DNA from 3 places in the Brevibacterium sp. Lmc1 genome. Region 1 is predicted to be linked to each of the others. Evidence: predicted binding sites of a transcription regulator. Region 1 holds the regulator's gene; each other region holds the start of a gene.
What was found. The regulator LexA, encoded in region 1, represses DNA repair genes until DNA is damaged. The targets are predictions, from matches to a motif close to TCGAACANNTGTTCGA.
Positions count from the first base shown of each region.

Region 2: the regulator LexA is predicted to act here: its motif matches at 1,635-1,650, upstream of AC239G_RS03340 (HNH endonuclease signature motif containing protein).
Region 3: the regulator LexA is predicted to act here: its motif matches at 2,245-2,260, upstream of AC239G_RS17700 (HNH endonuclease signature motif containing protein).

Region 1 is NZ_CM172803.1:2,669,081-2,673,781, forward strand. It holds gene AC239G_RS11940 (LysM peptidoglycan-binding domain-containing protein) at 1-230, opposite strand, end outside; gene lexA (transcriptional repressor LexA) at 465-1,220, shown strand; gene AC239G_RS11950 (ATP-dependent DNA helicase) at 1,287-3,257, opposite strand; gene hflX (GTPase HflX) at 3,254-4,701, opposite strand, start outside.
Region 2 is NZ_CM172803.1:784,803-789,503, reverse strand. It holds gene AC239G_RS03345 (NAD(P)-dependent malic enzyme) at 1-1,102, opposite strand, end outside; gene AC239G_RS03340 (HNH endonuclease signature motif containing protein) at 1,754-4,273, shown strand; gene AC239G_RS03335 (MFS transporter) at 4,486-4,701, opposite strand, start outside.
Region 3 is NZ_CM172803.1:3,942,401-3,947,101, forward strand. It holds gene AC239G_RS17685 (copper chaperone PCu(A)C) at 1-434, opposite strand, end outside; gene AC239G_RS17690 (hypothetical protein) at 876-1,571, opposite strand; gene AC239G_RS17695 (ferredoxin reductase domain-containing protein) at 1,639-2,121, opposite strand; gene AC239G_RS17700 (HNH endonuclease signature motif containing protein) at 2,351-4,021, shown strand; gene AC239G_RS17705 (N-acetylglucosamine-6-phosphate deacetylase) at 4,152-4,701, opposite strand, start outside.

The sequences.
Region 1 (4,701 bases):
AGATTCGAAGCCACGGTCCACAGCGATTCGCCCTCACCGACGACGACTGCCTCGGCGTCGATGCCGATGCTCTCCGTCTCCGATTCGGCGACGGCAGCGGCCGAGAACGACTGGGTGGCGAGGAGGACCGCCCCGCCGATGACGACGAGAGCGACGAGCAGGGTCCGGAGAAGGCGCACAGCCTGGCGTCCACGAGGGGTCAGGTGCAGCTCGGTGTTCTGTGCAGACATCGCATTACCTCTTTCATTCGTACGATTCCACCAGTAATCGGTAGAACGTCTGTTCTATTCAACATGCCAATCGAACAAATGTCCAGTCCAACTCGAACATCTATGCGACAATGAGAGGGAACCAGCGTTGTTGATTGATCTGTCAGAACCATCTCAGTCGGCACTGACACGAGAATTTCCGAAGCGGAGATCACGGCGTTCAGCGGCAGGGAATAGAACGAAGGGGAACGAGCAATGGTTCAGAACAAACGAGGCAGAGGCAGGCCTCGCAACGAAGATGTTGCCAGCGAGATCGCTGCCGCTCGCACCGATGACGACGTCGTCCAGATCCCTGAGGGATCATCCGGTGAGGGCGACTTCCGCCTCACTCCCCGTCAGCGTCTCGTGCTCGAGACCATCGAACGCGCGGTCGTGACCAACGGCTACCCGCCGAGCATGCGCGAGATCGGCAAGGCCGCCGGGCTGGCCTCCCTCTCGAGCGTCGCCCACCAGCTCTCCCAGCTCGAACGCCTCGGCTATGTCCGCCGCGACCCGAAGCGCCCACGTGCCATCGAAGTGGTCAATCCGTTCGAAGAGGAAGAGGCCGAGCGCGCGAAGTACGAGGAGCTGGCCAACAACACCGTGCAGGTGCCGGTCGTCGGACGCATCGCCGCCGGTGGGCCGATCCTGGCCGAACAGGAAGTCGACGATGTCTTCTCCCTGCCGACCCAGGTCGTCGGCTCCGGTGAGATGTTCCTGCTCAAGGTCGTCGGCGATTCGATGATCGAAGCCGCCATCTGCCACGACGACTGGGTGGTCGTGCGCAAGCAGCACACCGCTGACAACGGTCAGATCGTCGCCGCCCTCCTCGACGGCGAGGCCACGGTGAAGACCCTCAAGCGCAAGGCCGGTCAGCAGTGGCTGATGCCGCAGAACGAGAACTACGAACCCATCGACGGCACCTACGCGCAGATCATGGGCCTCGTCGTCGCCGTCATCCGCCGCCTCTGACCCTCTGTCGTCTCTCCGCTGCCGAAACGCAAAGGCCCGCGACCGATTCGGTCGCGGGCCTTTGCGTCATCCTTCGTCGGTTTCGGCCAGCCTCGCCAGGCTCTTGCGAACGAGACCGGAGTTCGTCGTCGGCCACATCCTCGGCATCGAATTGACGAGGAACCCGGCATACCGGGCCGAGCGCAGCCGCGAGTCGAGCACGGCCACCACTCCCCTGTCCTTGGTCGACCGGATGAGGCGTCCGGCGCCCTGAGCCAGACGCAGGGCGGCATGCGTGGCCGACACCGCCATGAATCCGTTGACTCCCCGCTGGTCGGCATCGCGTGCCCGCGCCTGCATGAGCGGGTCGTCCGGACGTGGGAACGGCAGACGATCGATGATGACCAGACGGTTCGTCCGTCCCGGCACATCGACCCCCTGCCACAGTGACATGGTTCCGAACAGGCAGGTCTGGTCGTCGGCCGTGAACTGAGAGACCAGCGCCGGCAGGCCGTCATCGCCTTGGAGCAGGATCGGGAAATCGAACTTCTTCCGCAGGTGTTCGGCCGCCGCGTTTGCGGCCGCCCGGGAGGAGAACAGGCCCAGTGCCCCGCCGTTCGAGGATTCGACGAGTTCCTCGAGTTCGGTCAGCGCTTCCTCGCTCAGTCCGCTGCGTCCGGGCTTGGGCAGGTGGGAGGCGACATAGAGGATTCCCTGTTTGCCGTAGTCGAAGGGTGATCCGACATCGAGGCTGTCCCATTTCGGGGCGTCGGGTCCGAAGAGTCCCAACGAGGCGGCCACCGCGTCGAAGTTCCCACCGAGGGACAGGGTCGCCGAGGTGGCCACGACCGTGGATTCTTCGAAGATGCCGTTGCGCATGGTGCCGGCCACGCTCAAGGGCGCGACGACGAGATTCGTCGTCTCTTTCTCCCGGAAGGTCGAGCGCGACAGCCAGATGACGTCGTTCTTGCCCGGATCGCAGAAGCGTTCGGCGAGTTCGAAGATCTCCTGGCAGCGTGCCTTGGCCATCTGCCGGCCGGCATCGGCGTCCTCGGTCTTGCCGCCGATGTCGTTGATGATCTGGCGGGCGGAGTCGCGGATCTGTGCCAGGGCCAGTCCGAGCGCCTCGCTCATGTGGAGGATGAGTCCCTCGGGCACCGAGGCCTGCGCACGTTCGAGAGCCGCCGCGGCGGAGTCGAGCAGTGACACGACTCCGTCCTGGACGGTGGTGTGTTTGCGTACCGAGCTCGTCGCGGCCGAGAGCATACTCGTGTTGATCTGCCCGGACAGGGCGCTGGTCACCCGGTCCTTGAGTTCGTGGGCCTCGTCGATGATGATGACATCGTGCTCGGGCAGCACGTTCGATTCCCCGAAGGCGTCGATGGCCAGCAGGGCATGGTTCGTCACGACGATATCGGCTTCGGCGGCTTTGTTCCGGGCGATTTCGGCGAAGCATTCGGTGAACAGCGGACAGTTCGAACCGAGGCAGTCGAAGGCGTTGACGGACACCTGTGACCAGGCACGATCGCTGACGCCGGGCAGGAGGTCGTCCCGGTCGCCGGTGTCGGTGGTCTTCTCCCAGGTGCGGATCCGCTGGATCTCCTCCCCCAGACCGGAGCGTTCGGTGGGTTTGCGTCCCGCCTCGGCGTCGGCACCGAGGTCGAAGAGCATGCCCTCGCCCTCGTCGGGGTACCCGCCGGCGAGCTTGTGCTTGCACACATAGTTTCGGCGGCCTTTGAGCAGTGCCGCCCGGGGCAGCGGATCGAGGTCCTTCTTCACGGCCTTGAACAGCCGGGGCAGGTCGCGGTGGATGATCTGCGTCTGCAGGGCCAGGGTCGCCGTTGATACGACGACCTTCCCGCCGGTGCGGGTGACGTACTCGGCTGCAGGCACCAGGTAGGCCAGCGATTTGCCGGTGCCTGTTCCCGCCTGCACGAGCAGATGGATTCCCTTGTCCAGCGACGAGGCGACCGCCTGCGCCATCTCCTGCTGACCCTCGCGTGGCGATCCGCCGATGGCGCCGACGGCGGATTCGAGGAGGGTGTCGACAGTCTTCACTCGTCGATGACCAGGTCCGGACGTTGGAATTCGCGCAGTTCGTCGACGAGCTCGGTCGGCACCTTGGCCTGCAGGCTGGTGCCCTCCGTGCCGTGCGATTCGTGTTCGACCGTACCGAGGGCGTAGATCTTCGACACGAGGTCACCGCGTTCATAGGGAATGAGCACGGTCATGTCGATGTCCGGGACGGGAAGGCGGTCCTCGATGGCCTCGATGAGGTCGTCGATCCCTTCCTTCGACACGGCAGAGACGAACTGGGCGTCGGGATACTCCGCGCGCAGGCCGGTGGTCACGGCCTCCTCGGCGATATCTGCCTTGTTGAACACGAGGAGTTCGGGGATGTCTCCGGTCTCGACGTCCCCCAGGACGTCGCGCACGGCTTGGATCTGTCCGTGCGGATCCGGGTGGGAGGCGTCGACGACGTGGAGGAGCAGATCCGAACCGGCGGCTTCCTCCAGGGTCGAGCGGAAGGCCTCGACGAGCTGATGGGGCAGGTTGCGGACGAACCCGACGGTGTCCGTGTAGGTGAAGACGAGGCCGTCGGCGGTCTTGGCCTGCCGGACGGTCGGGTCGAGGGTGGCGAACAGGGCGTTCTGCACCATCACCTCGGCGTCGGTGAGCAGGTTGAGCAGGGAGGACTTGCCCGCGTTCGTGTAGCCGACGATCGCGACTGAGGGCACGTGGTGGCGGGCGCGGTTCTTCCGCTTCGTCTCCCGCGAGGGCGCCATGGCGTTGATCTCGCGGCGCAGCTTCGACATGCGCGTACGGATGCGGCGACGATCGAGTTCGATCTTCGTCTCACCGGGTCCGCGGGAGCCGATTCCGGCACCGCCGGCGACACGGCCGCCGGCCTGACGGGACAGCGACTCACCCCAACCGCGCAGTCGCGGCAGCAGGTATTCGAGTTGCGCGAGTTCGACTTGGGCCTTGCCTTCGCGGGATTTCGCGTGCTGGGCGAAGATGTCGAGGATGAGCGCGACGCGGTCGACGACCTTGACCTTGATGACGTCCTCGAGTCCGCGCCTCTGGCTGGGGGCGAGTTCGGAGTCGATGATCACGGTGTCGGCGCCGACAGAGGCGACGACCTCGGCGAGTTCGGCGGCCTTGCCCTTGCCGAGGTAGGTGCCTGGGTCCGGCTTGTCGCGACGCTGGATGAGTGCGTCGAGGACTTCGGATCCGGCGGTTTCGGCGAGTGCGGCGAGTTCGCGGATCGAGTTCTCGGCTTCGGCCTGGGTGGTGTTCCAGATGCCGGCGAGGACGACGCGTTCGAGGCGGACCTGACGGTATTCGACCTCGGTGATGTCTTCGAGCTCGGTGGAGAGTCCGGCGACGCGGGTGAGGGCGGCGCGCTCGGCGAGGTCGAACTGGTCATCGCCCGGGGTGGTGTCGTGATCGTCGAGGGCTTGGGCGCCTCGGGAGAGCACACGGTCGAGCATCGCGTTGC
Region 2 (4,701 bases), 1.9 Mb from region 1:
GATCATCGCCGACGAGATCGGCGATCGCACGAGCGGCGACGAGCTTCATATCGTCGGTGATCTCGTTGGCATCGGCGTCGAGCGCGCCGCGGAAGATTCCGGGGAACGCGAGGACGTTGTTGATCTGGTTTGGGAAGTCGCTGCGCCCGGTGGCCACCACGGTGGCGTACTTGGCGGCGACGTCGGGGGCCACCTCGGGGTTGGGGTTCGACAGGGCGAAGATGATCGCATCGTCGGCCATGTTCTCCAGATGCGCCTCGTCGATGGTGCCGCCGGAGACGCCGATGAAGGCATCGGCACCGTCGAGGGCTTCGCCGATCCCACCGGAGATTCCGCGCGGGTTCGTCGACTCAGCGAGGAACTGCTTGGTCTCGGTGAGGTCGGAGCGGCCGGATTCGACGACTCCCTTGGAATCGAGGACCACGATGTCCTTCACGCCGGCGTCGGCGAGGATCTTCACCACGGCCACTCCGGCAGCACCGGCGCCGGAGACGACGACGCGGACGGACTCGAAGGACTTCTTCACCACGCGCAGAGCATTCGTCAGCGCGGCGAGGACGACCACGGCGGTGCCGTGCTGGTCATCGTGCATGACGGGAATGTCGAGGGCTTCCTTGACCCGGTCTTCGATCTCGAAGCAGCGCGGAGCCGAGATGTCCTCGAGGTTGATCGCACCGAAGGTCGGGGCCATGCGGACGATGGTTTCGACGATCTCGTCCGTGTCATTGGTGTCGAGTACGATCGGAATCGCATTCAGCCCGGAGAAGGACTTGAACAGGGCGCACTTGCCCTCCATCACCGGCAGCGAGGCGGCCGGACCGATGTCACCGAGGCCGAGCACAGCCGACCCGTCAGAGATGACCGCGACGAGCCGGCCGGTCCACGTGTGCGTGCGCGCCAGCTGCGGTTCGTCCTTGATCGCGGTGCAGACCTTGGCCACGCCCGGGGTGTACGCGATCGAGAGGTCGCGCTGGGTCTCGAGCGGTGAGGTGAGCTCGGCGGAGAGCTTGCCGCCTTCGTGCGCCTCGAAGATCTCGGCGTCGGTGATCGGGCCCTTCGAGCCCTGGTCGGAGGCGGCGGAGCTGTGAGCGGTGGTCGTCATGGTTGATCCTCGTGGTTGATGCGGCGGCGGTTCGTGAGCTTACGAAGCTCGTGAGCACTCGGTTGGGCGAGCACTCCGTTCGATGATCGGATCATCGGTGCAGCCGGCAGTGATCGTCTGGACGTCGGCCGGCGCGGACACGGTCGACCGTGAGCGCAGGCGATGGTCTGGGCGAAGAACTGGTCACCAGTGAAGGATGGTGCGGTGACGTCGACGCGGCCCGCGACATGACCCTAGGTGAAGGGCGACGCGGTTGCGCGCAGTGCGGATACGGCTCGCATGAGGCGAGTACCGACCTCATGGGTCGCACCCGACAACTCGATCATCATAACCGATGCTGTGACCCGTTTCACCCGAAAATCCGGCCCCCACCGAGGTTGTCCCGCCGTTCCGGTGGCATGTTCTCCAGACCTTTGGACCGACGCAGAACAGCCCCTGACCTGGCCGAACAAGGCCGAACGTCCTCATGTCAGCACCGAGTGCAATGATGAGTAGAGAATCAATCCACTATCAATATGCCATCGAAACTTATTCGAATCTTTTTTCTTTTTACTATTGTGAATGTCAGATTGACCGGCTAAGATCTGATTAACAGCTTTTCAAGTCAGCACCACTTCCCCGACAACGAAGTCCGAGGCAGGTGAAAGAGCAATGAAGGGCACCACCAACCGTTCGACCCCCGACCAGGCAGACGAGCCGGGTGTGACACAGCCGTCGCCCCGATTCGCCATCCGCTTCGAATCAAGCATGTCTCGTTTCGCCGAGAACGCTGTCGCTTCCGACCGTGCCCATTTCTCCCTCCTCGAGTCCGTCTCCTCAGTTGTGTTGGAACAGGTCTTCATCGCTCTCGAACTGCCCATGCCCGAGGGCTCCGAACCGTTTCGCTGCGAGACGATCTCCGCATCCTTTGATCGCCGCGCCAAAGAGTCCGAAGAGAACACCGACTTCGGCGCTGCGGAGAAGTCGAAGGCCTCACCCAAGGGCGCGTCTTCGCCCAGCGTCGCGTCGTCGCCTAAGGTCGCGTCGTCACCCACTGACGACACGACCGGCACCGGCGGCTCCCCTTCCGCGACAGTTGTGCTCTATGACGCCGACTTCGCCCGCGAACAGTTGCGCAAGGCGACTGAGCCCGAGGCGAAGGCGCTGCCCGAATTCCCCGAGCTCGATGAGGGCATCTGCTTCTCGAAATGGGTCTATGACTATGTCGACGCTGAGGTCCTCGTCGAGATCTCGACGGTGCTGGGGACCAACACTGCCCGTACCTACCGTCAGCTCGCCGGCGCGATGACGATCTTCTATGGTCTGCCGCGCTTCGCCGACCGTGTCCGCGCCGGAGAGTTCACCCAGGCACATGTCGATGTGGTCGCCCGCCAGTGCGCTGATGTCGCGTTCGACTTTCTTCCGAAGCTCGACATCTTCCTGGCCGCGAGGCGCGCCGATATCACCTGTGAGACCCTGCGCCGAGATCTGGCGAAGATGATCGCCCTGCTCGTCCCGCCGATCGACAACACCGAACTCGCCACCAAGCGTCGCCGCGTCGATGTCGAAGGATATAAGGACGGCTCGGCTTGCCTGACCGTCAGCGGACCCTCAGCGGAGATCTTTGCCTGCTACAACCGAATCCAGGGCATGGCGCTGGCCGTGCATGGAAAGAACAAGTCGGCGTTCAATCTGCCTGTGGGCGTTGAGATCAGCGATGACCGCTCCATCTCTCAGCTCGAGTACGATCTGTTCACCCGGCCAGTCCCGGAGCTCAAGGTCAAGGTCATTTCGGTCGACCCGATCACGGGTATCCAAACCGCCGAAGAGAAGTCACTGCTCGACACCGACGGCGAACTCATTCCGGATATGGATTGCGACGACGCCATCGCCGACTTCGCGAAGCACGTCGCTTCGGACTCGGACGACGATGCCGCAGAATCGTCCGCCGAGTGCTCGGCCGACAGCACCACAGAGTCGTCCGATGGATTCTCTGTCGCCAGCCGACCCGACGGTTCGGCTTTCCGGCACGACTGCAGCGTCGAAGGTGAAGACCCTGACGGTCCCATTGAATATGTCGTCAAGCTGCGTATGCCCACAAGCGCGTGGTGGCTGTCACACCAGGCCGCCACCGTGGTGACCGTTCCATTCCTCTCGCTCACCGGAGATTCTGACCTGCCCGGCACTTTCGCCGACGGCTCACCGGTACCCGCTGAGGTGGCTCGCAACATCGCCGGCCGGTCGAAGAGCATCCAGCGGATCCTCACCGATCCCGCCACCGGCACTCCCATCGACGCCAAAGCGACCACTTACCAGGTCCCCAGAGATCTTCGGAAGACCTTGGTCGAGCAGTGGACCGTGTGCACCGTTCCCGGCTGTGTTCGTCGGGCTGAGAAGTCGGAGATCGACCATGTCGTTCCGTTCTTCCATCTGGATCCGCTCAAGGGCGGTCTCACTCGGTTCGGCAACCTTCATCCTCTGTGCAAGAAGCATCATGCATTGAAGACCGCCGGCCGCCTTCGGGTCACTATGCCAAAATCCGGTGAGCTCGATTACGAGTTCAAACACGGGATCTCGACCACTGTGTCAGCTCCCGGCCAGCCGATCAATGTTGCCCAAGCGCTCGAATTCGATTCCCTGGGACGACTGGGTCTCAAGCGGTGGAAACTGCCCTGGTCGATGGTTCCCTCAGCACCGAGGGTGCTCGAGCTCATGCCTGGCGAATCAACGATTCGTCAGCGCGACGAAGAGAAGCGCCAGCGGGAGGAACGCGAAGCACACCAGCGACGTCTTTCGGAGGCGTATCGGGAGCAGCAGGCTGAGATCAGGCGGCGGCGGCTGGAGCGTTGCCTCAATTGGGCGAACTCTGTCCATCAGCGCAGTCTGCCCGCCGGCTCCAACACTCTCACGGTGAAGCAGCTGACGGGGAACGCGAAGTACGCCCGAGTCGTCAGATGGGCGCGTCTTGCCAAGCTCGACATCGACGATATCGACTTCGACCCGAATGAGCCCGACAAGCGCAGCGCCCGTACCGCCGCTGGCCCGAACCTCACCGGTTTCGAAAGCAACTCGCAGTCTGAGGACGCTGCAGACCCCAAGGGCACTGGAGCCGACGATCCCTGGGACCACCGCTTCGTCTCCAAGACAGTGAACTGGGACCACGACCTCGAGGTCGATCCCCCACCGTTCTGATGACGCCCCCCGGAGCCTGTGGCATCGCTCTCAACGCAGAGCTGCAGCGACAGCACTGGTGGCAGAGCGCCTCCGCGCCACAACAACTGACCGCAATCCGGCAGTAGGGCCGTCGCCGACCCCAGCGGGCTGGTCGTAGTCCACCTCACCGGGCCGGCCGTCGCGTATCGCAGGGTCCCGGCCCTCGCCCATCGCGGGGTCCCGGCCCTTGCCTATTGCTGCGGTTGCCATTCGTCCACTGCGTCGACTTCAGTCGTGAGGTCGCGACCACGGGTCTCGGGCGCGAAGAGCGCACCGAGCAGGCCGCAGCCGGCGAACAGAATGAGAACGATCGCAACGGGCCACCATGAGTCGGTGATCACGGCGACGAGCGAGGCCGCGATCACCGGCGCCAGACCGCCGGAGACGACCGATCCGACCTCTTTGAT
Region 3 (4,701 bases), 1.3 Mb from region 1:
ATCGCCTTCTTCAGTCCCATGATCATGATGTGATCGCCTCCGGGCTCGAAGCGGAGGCTCTCCCCGGCCGGGATGGTGAAGCCGCCCTTCTTCTCCTGCATGGACATTCCGCCCGAGCCGTCGCCTACGGTTTCGTGGAGTTCGACCATCTCCGCGTCCGCGTATTTCGCCTCGACGAAGTTGATGTCGGCGTCGGTGTTGTTCTTCAGCTCCCCGAAGACCGCAGTCATTCCGTCGTCGGCGGCCTTGACCCATGCGCCGTCGAAGCTGAGCGCTTCGGCGTCGACCGCGCTTTCCGAGGATTCCGCCGAGGTGGAGCTGCCGCCGTCGGTCTGTGTCGAGCCGGCGGCCTTGCTGTCGTCTTGGCCGCAGCCTGCCAGGCCGATGGCGACGGCGATGGGCAGGGCAAGGGCCAGGGTGATGTTCTTTCGCATGATATCTGCACTTTCGTCATTCAGGTGCTGTCGAGCACATGTCGGCGCGCGCCGCGGTCACCTGTTGGCACAGGCAGTCCCGCGTGCCCCCCGCCGTCAGACGACGAGGATCTTCGGTCGCAGAGTCTCTGCTGCCCGAAGCTGCGGGCGCTGAGCCGCATCGCGTTCGTCCGCCTGTGTGCAGGGAACGCGGCTGACCGGCAGCGCTTTCGTGAGCCTTTGCGCAGGTCACAGTTGCCTGCGCGCAGCTCGTGCGAGTGCAAGTGCGCAGGGCATGTGCTGGCCAGGGTGCGGGTACGTGTCCTCTGCGCGCAGCGGTGTGCGCGGACGTGTTCGACTGTCACCGAGGGGCGGCGCGCCGCCGTCTGGGCGGTCGCCCGAAGATGGATGGTCACCCGGGAAACCAGGTGCGGGTCGGCGCTGCAAACGCCGATTGGGATGTCAGCCGAACGCGGGCGGGCCGCGGCGGTAGTTCGGGCCGACCACCGCCGATGTGACCGGCTGCGGCACCCGGAACGAAGCGCAGAGCTTGCGGAACGGTTCGTCGGCCAGGACTCCGGCCGCCTCGTCGAGGGCTCGCAGTGCGCCGATCACCGGGCCCAGTGCCAGCTGCAGAATGCTGAGGACGATGTCCTCACCGCGTTTGAGGATCACGGCGGTGACGAGGACGGCGACGACGTGGGCGATGATCATCCCCACCGAGGTTGCCCCGTGGCTCGCATGTCCGAGCGCGGACGCGGCAGGACCGAGATCAAGAGTGCCAGGGGCTGGCACGATGTGCCCAGCGTGGGCGTGGAGGGCCGCCTCGGCGGAAGTGGATCCGGCACCTGCAGCTCCGGCCTGCCCGCTTCCGGATTGAGCGGTTCCCGCGTGGGCCCCCGCATGAGCGAAGGTGTGTGCAGACCAGCTCATCGTCAGGTGCATGAGCACCTGCCCGAGGCCGAGCAGGCCCGCCAGAGTCAGGTAGCCCAGGCGCCTGCCGGCGACGATCATCGCCGCCCAGAGGACGAGAACGAAGACGACCACAGTGCCCGGAATCGAGACGCCGCCACCGGCACCGAGGTGCATGAGCAGGGCGAGGAGAGTCGTGAAGAGGGCAGCGAAGAGCGCACGTACGGATTTCGTCCATCCGGTCATGGGCCCTCCTCTCAGCTCGCTCCCACATTCTACTCAATGTAGAACAATTTCGGGAAGGCGACTGAGCCTACATCCGCAGCCAGGTATCGGCGGTCTTCTTGACCATGGCACCGGCATCAGCGGCAGCATCCCCCCAGGCGACGAGGTTGCCATCGGGGTCAGTGGTGGAGTCGGAAAGGACGACGACGTCGAAGTTGCACACAAGACCCGCCATCGCCGAGGCGTAGACGGCTCCGGGGGTGCCCGCCGAGGACGCGTCGGCGCCGGCGATAATGATCCGGTCGACGGAGAGGTCATGCAGACCTGCGGCCAGATCGTCGACGCCCTCGAACACATCCGGGCTCTCGGATCGGAGCACGAGATCCTCCTCATCGGGGACGAAGATGCTCAGCTCCTCATCGGGAGTGTCGGCGAGGTCGGCCTTCGTCGACGCGAAGATGAGCACACCGCCCACAGCGCGGGTGCGGGTGACGATATCGCCGAGGGTCTCCATGGCGTCATCGCTGGGGTAGCTGGCGTCGTCGGTGTCAATGAGGAGCAGGGCATCCATACTCCAATCGTGCCACGACCGACTGACACATTCGAAGCCGGTTCATCTCGGCTGCGGCCGACACCACTCCTGACCTGCATGGACTCAAAGAGGCTTGTCAACATTCTCGAACTGTGACGAACATCAGATTTGTGTTCGAAACTTTTATCGATCACCTATGGCTTTCCACGTATTATGAGCGTACACTGGATTCCAACAACAACGATGTTGGTGAACGGAATTCATCCCCATGACCCTCACTCCCGAACGCAGCTCCGATCATTCCGATCGGAACGCCGACAACTCCTCGCAGACCAGCGGACACCCGCTGCTGGCCGACGAGGAGTGGGCAGATCTCAGCCGCTTTGCGCCCGAGGTCACCTCTTCGATCACTCAGCTGATGAGCCTCAAAGATGAGCTGCGCTCGTTCGATCGCCCCATGGGACCGGATCAGGCCATCATGCTCGCCGATGGGGTCGAGGCGATCACACGCATCAACGATGCATTGTCGACGCTCGCGCTCTCCGTCTGCGAACGTGTCGGAACACCCAGCGACTTCGGCGCCAAGTCGACGAAGTCGCTCATCGAGAACCGATTCAACCTCACCGGCGCGGAGGCGAATCGCCGCACCGATATGGCCAAGAACCTCGGCGGACGCGTCGACATGGCCGGACAGGCTCTGCCGCCTCTCTACCCTGTCGTCGCAGATGCGCTCCATGCCGGCACGATCTCCGCCGCCCAGGCGTCTGTCATCGAAGACTGCATGCGCAAACTGCCCACGTGGGTCAGTCAGACGGTCCGCACCGACGTCGAGACACGCTTGGTCGACAACGCACCCAAGGTCCGTCTCAAGGACCTGCGCGAGATCTTCGGCAAGCTCATGGGCTATATCGACCCGGACGGCGCAGAGCCGAATGACTCGGCCGACCGCTCTGCGTACAACATGTCCATGCGCGCCAAGGCCAACGGCGACTGGGAGCTGCGTGGACTGCTCGACCCCGTCACCGGCGGCACTCTCAACGGACTGCTGACCTCACGGATCCAGTCTGCGGGAGAAGCCGACAAGACTGGCGTCGACTCGGCGACCGGCGCCTCTGAGATCGCGGCCGCGGGCAATCCCGCCACCGTCACCGCTGCTTCTGAGGAGACGAGCTCGCCGCTGCCAGACAAAGAGCTGCTTGAGATCGTCGACGCGGTGCTCTCCGGTGACCGATATGACGCGAAGCGAGTTCCGACACCCGATCTCAACGCAGCTCGCACGAGCGGGAATCCGGCTGCCGTCCCCGGCGTCGGCGTTCGTGAGGACGGCGGATTCGTCGACGTCAGCGCCGAACAGCCCTCGGCGCGCGAATGGATCTACGAACGATTCGCCGGCCTCGTCACGACGATCGACAAGCAGCGGACGGCTGCAGGAGCGCCTTATGCTCTCGTCATCAACGCCACCGCCGAAGATCTGGCCAAAGGAACAGGACACGGAACCACGGGCGCCGACAATCCCATTCCCATCAAGGAACTGATGAGAAACGGCCTCAACGGCTCGCTGTTCTTCCACCTAATGAGCGACAGGGCCAAGACGATGCAGGTGGCCACAGAACAGCGCTTCGCCAATCGCAAACAGTTGGCAGTGATCACCGCCCGTGACCGAGGTTGCACCTTCCCCGGCTGTGACGCCCCTCCCGGTTGGTGCGATGCCAACCATGTGTTTCCATGGTCGCTCGGCGGAAAGACGGAGATCAACAATCTCGCGCTGCTCTGCAGCTATCACCACCACCTGCTCGACCGCACCGCCTGGGACACGGTGATGCTCTTCGACGGGCGACCGGCCTACATTCCGCCTGCCGCAAAGGACCCGGCTCGTAAGCCGATCCTCCACGCCCGCTTCATCGCGGACGACATCGTCGACTCCCTGTTCGACAAATAGCCGCCCCAACTTTCAGGGGACAGCTGTGCCCACTTTCCAGCTTCGGCCGGGTTCAGCCCACTTTCCAGGTTCAACTCGGTTCAGCCCGGTTCAACTCGATGCAACTCGGTTCAGCCCGGTTCAGGCGGGTTCAGTCCCCCAATGAAGAGGCTCGGATGCTCATGTCCTCATCGAGGAGCAGGAGGTCAGCCGGCATTCCGGGAGCCAACAGGCTTCCGGCACCGGCGGCACTGCCCGCCGCCTGCAGAGAATCACCCGGCTCCGGCACTCCGCCCACCGCACGCAATGGAACGAATCCTGCGGACTGCACAGCGTCGAACGGGCTGAGTCCCACCTCGGCGACGGCCCGCTTCACAGCCTCGTCCATCGTCAACGTGGACCCCGCGATGGCGCCCTGAGTGCCATCCGCGGTAACCAGACGAGCCACCGAATCCTTGACCTCGACCGGTAGCGAACCAAGGTGATAGCTCCCATCGTGCAGGCCGGTCGCCGCCATGGCGTCAGTGATGAGAGCGATGCGCCCGGGCACGAGTTCGTGGAGCATACGCGCGACCGGGGCAACCACGTGGACGCCGTCATTGATGAGTTCGACGGTGACATGCTCGGCCTCGGCCGCGGCAAGGACCGGCCCCGGAGCACGGTGATGGATTCCGGGCATCGCATTGAACGCGTGGGTGAGG